One region of the Shewanella sp. cp20 genome, then DNA from elsewhere that is predicted to be linked to it. Evidence: riboswitches for the same ligand, from Rfam matches in the RefSeq annotation. Region 1 holds a riboswitch; the other holds the start of a gene.

What was found. Region 1 has a riboswitch for lysine ahead of lysC (lysine-sensitive aspartokinase 3). Riboswitches for the same ligand answer to the same signal wherever they lie in the genome.
Region 2: another riboswitch for lysine. It lies ahead of DB48_RS05665 (Na+/H+ antiporter NhaC family protein); the one in region 1 lies ahead of lysC (lysine-sensitive aspartokinase 3).

What each region holds. Positions count from the first base shown of each region.
Region 1 is NZ_JPII01000027.1:59,770-62,972, reverse strand. Features, by position in the region: gene DB48_RS09845 (succinylglutamate desuccinylase/aspartoacylase family protein) at 1-32, opposite strand, end outside; gene lysC (lysine-sensitive aspartokinase 3) at 32-1,387, opposite strand; lysine riboswitch at 1,517-1,693, opposite strand; gene DB48_RS09835 (DUF3293 domain-containing protein) at 2,062-2,493, opposite strand; gene arcA (two-component system response regulator ArcA) at 3,072-3,203, shown strand, end outside.
Region 2 is NZ_JPII01000017.1:225,865-229,067, reverse strand. Features, by position in the region: partial or broken gene DB48_RS05670 (M3 family metallopeptidase) at 1-78, shown strand, start outside; gene DB48_RS05665 (Na+/H+ antiporter NhaC family protein) at 331-1,896, opposite strand; lysine riboswitch at 1,975-2,191, opposite strand; gene DB48_RS05660 (electron transfer flavoprotein subunit alpha/FixB family protein) at 2,340-3,203, opposite strand, start outside.

The DNA.
Region 1 (3,203 bases):
CCAACCTTTAACGTAGAACGAGTTGGTTTCATCATTGGCCTTCGAAAAGATTCTGATGCAGCGCACTCACCACCTGAGCCGCCTCAGACTCGGCCACCAGGACACACAGGTTGTGCGGGCTTGCCCCCTGACAGATCATGCGCACATTATGGGGTTCGAGTACTTCGAAGACCCGGCGACACACACCGGCCGTAGTGGCAATCTTATTGCCGACGATCGCCACCAGCGCCAAGCCCTCTTCTACCCGCACCCGGCAGTGCTGTGACAACTCCTGCAGCAAGGCCTCGCTCAGCAGGCTGTTTCCTGCCGAATCTGATCCCGTCTTATCTAAGGTCAGCGAGACGTTTACCTCTGAGGTAGTGATCAAATCCACGCTGATCTTATGCCTTGCTAGGGTGGCAAAGGTTTCGGCCAGGAAGCCCTGGGCATGCAGCATCTGCAGGCTATGCAGATTGAGTAGCGTCTGGTCGCGTCGCACCGCTACGGCGCGATAAATAGGCTCGTCGTTCACCTGATGACGAATCCAGGTGCCGCCAAGCTCAGGCGCCTTACTGGAACCGACAAATACCTGAATCTTGTGTCTAACCGCTGGTAATATGGTGGCAGGATGCAGCACCTTGGCGCCGAAGGTTGCCATCTCGGCCGCCTCGTTAAAACTGATCTCTGGGATAGGGCGAGCATTGGGCGCCAGCCTTGGATCGGTAGTAAAGATGCCTGGCACATCCGTCCAGATCTCCACCGCCGAAGCATCCAGCGCCTCGGCCAGCAGCGCGGCTGAATAGTCACTGCCACCACGGCCCAATGTGGTGGTCGCCCCCTGCTCATCGGCGCCAATAAAGCCTTGAGTCACGATACGCTGCTCTCCCAGCAGTGGTAGCAGGTGCTCGGTACATAGCTGCTTTACCGCCTCGATCTGCGGCTCGGCGCGGCCGAAATGACTGTCGGTGCGCATCACCTGACGTACATCGAAGGCACTCGCCCGCTCGCCCTTCTCTCTTAACACGGCAGCAAAGAGCACAGACGAGCACTGCTCACCCTGAGCCAATAATTCATCTATGGTCGCCTTGCTGCGATGCTGGCAAAGCGACTCACTCAGGCTGGCAATCTTACTTAAGATGGCATCGAGACGCGCGGCCACATCGTGGGGCTGGCCCAGCTCGTCGAGGATCTTATATTGAATAGAGGCAATCGCCTTGAGTAACTGCTGACGACGCTCAAAATCCACACGCTCCTGAGTCAGTTCCACCAGGAGATTCGTCACACCACTCGAGGCGCTCACGACTACAACGCGGGTATCGGGATTGGCCAATACGATATCGGCACAGCGGTTCATCGCCTCATAATCGGCGACAGAGGTTCCACCAAACTTAGCAACAACAATAGACATTAGCGCACCTCAACCCAAATAGCCGACGATGACACGAAAGAAATAGATAACATTGAATACGCTCCGAACTCACTTCGTTCGAAGAGCCTGGTGCAAAGATGACGCACCCCAAGACGGGAAACAGCGATTGCCACCAGAAGCTCTCCACCAAAAAACAGGTGACAATCGGTGGGATTCAGCCCAGTCGACCGATAAACAGATGAAACCAAACATCTCTTTACCTCGGCGTTAATCTCCCTCATAAACCGTCAACGGAGTTTGGACTCCTCGGGCTTACTACCTAGTTAACGCTCCTCTTCTGTATCACTAACCTTATCGATCAGGATGCAAGAAAACTATCAAACAACCGAATAAAAAGTCAACGATATTTTAGCCAGTCATGATGAAAGCCATTCAACATAGACGGCCCTAGGGTCTGTTGACCTTTCGCGTTCATTTTTGCAGCATTCTGTATCGATTTTATACAAGGCAGAGCGATTGTAATGTAGTGTGCTACATCAATGAGCGATAACGCAGTAGAAAAATGATACAGACACTGCCCGCAGAGTTCGTCTTGAGCACGTTCAACTCTTTGTTGCTCGGCATTTATACAGAATAACTATACTACAAGCCTCGTGCCGTGATTTGAAAGTGCTCAATTAGAACAAAATTTGTGCTCAAAAGGTCAGCAGGCCCTAACGACTAATGTCCGGCAGTTCGCTAACCAGGCAGACCCTTGCGGAAAACTTACCTAAGGTGACCTCATCATACGCGGCCAGACAAGGCACCAGTTGCAGTTCATCCTTATCGACAAAGTAGATGGCGTTTTGATTAAACACCTTTCCCAGATCCACCGCGGCAGCCTTATCGATAGAGACCGCCCAGCTCTTTTCCATATGCCCCCGATCGCTGGAGGCGCCGATCAGGGCACGATAGGGGTATTGCAGGCGTTGAATATGACGTTGAAGCTGTTTATCGAGGAGGCGGTTTTGCGAGGGAGAAAGGTGTTGGCCTTTAGGATTATGAGCGGTAATGATTGCAAATGATAACGAGGGAGAGAAAGGTTGAGTGAGTAAGAATTGCGTTTGCTGATAGCATTGCCAAAAGTGTTCGTTCGCTGTGCTCATCACTAAAATATTCCTAAATTAGATTCAGTCGATTATAGCAAAATTCGCTCACCTTCCTAGAGGTGTGAGGCAGGTCACTTTATGAATTTTTATTAATATCATTAAAATCAAACACCTAAGGAAAACAATGTGACTTACATCAAATCTCAAAGGAATTTTGTTAACATTTCATTTGTTAACAAATGACTAAAACGAGTACAATAAGTTCGTTGATTCACTTCCACTCATCTCACGATGAAATACTTTTTGTTACATCTTGTCGGCGACAAGGTCATCAAAAGTTAGTCAATTTCCTGTATAAAATGTGAGCTTAGGCTGATTTAGCATTTAAACTTGAAAATATTAAATAGTTAACGGAACTATTCCCAACTATTGTTAATCGAAGTGAATAGCAGTTCGCGTGTCTTTTGAAAGAGATACGTATACTTTACTAATCATGAAGTGTGTTGCTGTATCAATAGTTTTTTGATGAAAGCACTAAGTGAGTTCAGTAATTGTCGCGAAGACAGATAGGGCGCAGCAGCACCAACTAGCGCTCATGGTTAGAACAGTTTTAAACAAATATTAGGTAAATAAACATGCAAAACCCGCACATTCTGATCGTTGAAGATGAAGCCGTTACCCGGAACACGCTAAGAAGTATTTTCGAGGCTGAAGGATATGTGGTAACTGAAGCCAATGATGGCGCAGAGATGCATAAAGCCATGCAG
Region 2 (3,203 bases), on a different contig from region 1:
CCGATGGAAGCCTACAAGGCCTTCCGCGGTCAGGCACCGACCACTGAGGCGCTGCTAAAGCGCCGTGGTCTCAACTAGGCGAATTCCCGTTAAAGGGGAATATTAACCATAAAAAATGCCGCTCCATGAGCGGCATTTTTCTTGTCTGTGTGGTATCGACAGGTCACTTATACAAATCGTAATAAATAATTGATCATTCTAGCTTGTTAAAACGCTCGATAACTGTATCAGTATTTTTAATTGTAGAATAACTACTTATCTAAAAATCCTGCTTTGTTCTCAAGCGTTTTTCCTGCGCTATTTCTGATCACATATTTACTGTGATTGGTATTAAACCGGACGGTTAGCCTTATGACGCAGCACCAGAATGCTCACCACAAACACCCCACTACAGGCGGCCAGTCCCGCGCCAACCGACTCGGTAAAGCCCAGCACGGTATAACCTACCAGGCTGATCCCCGCCACGATGAGGGCATAGGGTAGCTGAGTCAGCACATGGTCTATGTGGTGACAGTTCGCTCCGGTAGACGACAGGATAGTCGTATCCGAGATGGGCGAGCAGTGATCGCCAAACACGGCGCCCGCCAGCACTGAGGCCAGCATAGGCAGCATCATGTTGGTGTGGGTGCCCATGGCCATATCGGCGGCAATCGGTAGCATGATACCGAAGGTGCCCCAGCTGGTGCCGGTAGAGAAGGCCGTCAGACCCGCCAGCACGAACAGCACGGCAGGCAGCAGCGCGAACGGAATGTTACCCGTCGCCAGGCTCGCCATATACTTACCCGTCTCCATCTGACCGATCACCCCGGAAATGGTCCAGGCAAACAGCAGAATATAGATGGCGGGCAACATGGAGCGCGCCCCGGCCAGCACGCCTTTAAAGATAAGCGCCTTGTCCAGCCCCTGAACGGCCACCAGCACTAGGGTAGCAGCCAGACCAATCACGGCACCGAAGAAGAGCGATGAGGCCACATCCGTCTTCTCGAACGCCCCTATCACGCTGAAGGGCAGGTTTTCCGCGGCCAGCGCAGCGGCGCCGCTGTCGATCATGAAGTAGATGGTGGCAAATACCAGCACGGTAATTGGCAGGAACAGGCCTAAGATCTTACCCGAATCCGCCTCTGGCAGGTCGCTGTTGGCGCCTGGCGGCAGGCCCTTGGCCTCGTCATACAGGTTACCCTTCTGGGCGTTTAGCTCATGCTGGCGCATCGGCCCCACATCCAGCCCCATGAAGGCCACACATAGCAGCAAGACCAGGGCGAAGATGGCATAGAAGTTCATCGGGATCATCTGGATAAACACGCTCAGATGGCCGGTGTCGGCAAAGCCGTGGGCGGTGAGTATGCCGCCGATCAGCGCGATGATGTACGCCCCCCAGCTGGAAACGGGCGAGATCACGCAAATAGGTGCGGCGGTCGAGTCCAGCAGGTAGGCCAGCTTGCTGCGGGAGATATAGTATCTGTCGGTGAGCGGCCGGGCGACGCTGCCCACGACCAGGCTGTTGAAGTAGTCATCGATGAAGACCACGCAGCCCAGGAACATGGTGAGCAGCTTGGCATCGCGCTTATTACGAATATGCTGACGGGCCCAGTCGGCAAAGGCCTTGGCGGCACCGCTCACGGTAATGAGTGCGGTGATCATCCCAAGTAGGATCAAGAAGCCCAGCAGATAGACGTTCCAGCTGTTTAAGGCGCCATCATCCCACACCAGGCCCACCACCTGTTGTCCCAGGTATTGGCCCATGTCCAGCGGTGAAAAATCGGCAATTAACATTGCCCCCAGGAGGATCCCCACACCGAGTGAGAGCAGGACGCGGCGGGTAAAGATCGCCAGCAGAATCGCCACCACGGGCGGCAGCAAAGAAAGTGCCGAATCGGCATAACTCAAAGTTGTCATTGTAAAATATTGTCTTCGTTTAAATACGAATGGAGGGCAACTGAACTGGTGGGATATAGCATGAGATATTACACCTGTCCTATCAGTAGCGCTCCATAGTGATACCCATTCTCGGTATACCTTCCACTTATCAATCCAGATAAGAAGCACTATGGCAGTGCTGCCTCTATTCGATGACAGCCCCAGCGGCAAGTCTTGATCAACTCCACCACTTCGGCACCAAATCCTTTCATATTCGCTTAACGGCATCACCCTAACGAATACTACTGATATTTAATGCACCTCTACGTCTCAGGACGCCTGCCAATGTCACTATCGGCAAACGTGAGGCACATAAAAACACAAGCGGCTTTAAGGACGCTACCTCAAAGCCGCTCCACGTGATCTATATCACACTAAATTTTAGATGAACACCAAAGTGCTCACCAAGCATTTACATTTTATTAAATAAGTTCGAGTAGCTTAGGCACTGCCTCGAACAGATCCGCTTCCAGACCATAGTCGGCCACCTGGAAGATTGGCGCCTCTGGATCTTTGTTGATCGCCACGATCACCTTAGAATCTTTCATCCCCGCTAAGTGCTGGATGGCACCCGAAATACCCACGGCGATATAGAGGTCCGGCGCGACAATCTTACCCGTCTGACCCACCTGCAGATCGTTTGGCACATAACCGGCGTCAACCGCGGCGCGAGACGCACCCAGTGCACCGCCCAGCTTATCGGCCAACTGCTCGAGAATCGCAAAGTTCTCGGCGCTGCCCATGGCACGACCACCCGAAACCACAACAGAGGCCGCACCAAGATCGGGACGCTCAGACTCAGACAGGGTCTGCGAAACAAACTCGACATCGCCGCTGTACTCGTTATCCAGGGTCTGCACCGAGGCACTACCGTCCTGGGCAACCGCATCGAAGGCACTGGCGCGAACCGTCATCACCTTGATGGCATCCAGGCTCTGAACCGTCGCCATGGCACTACCGGCATAGATAGGACGCACGAAAGTATCTTCGCTGACCACTTCAACCACTTCAGAGATCTGCGCCACATCTAAAAGGGCCGCAACGCGTGGCAGTGCATCTTTACCGACACTCGAAGCCGCCGCCAGGATGTGTTGATACTCGCTGGCCACAGAAACGATCAGCGATGACAGGTTTTCGGCGATGGCGTTGGCATAAACGGCGCTATCGGCCACCAATACCTGACGCACACCGGCAAGCTGCTTGGCGCTCTCGACTGCGGCGCCACAGTTATGACCGGCCACCATCACATCGACTTCGCTACCGATCGCCTGAGCACAAGCAACTAC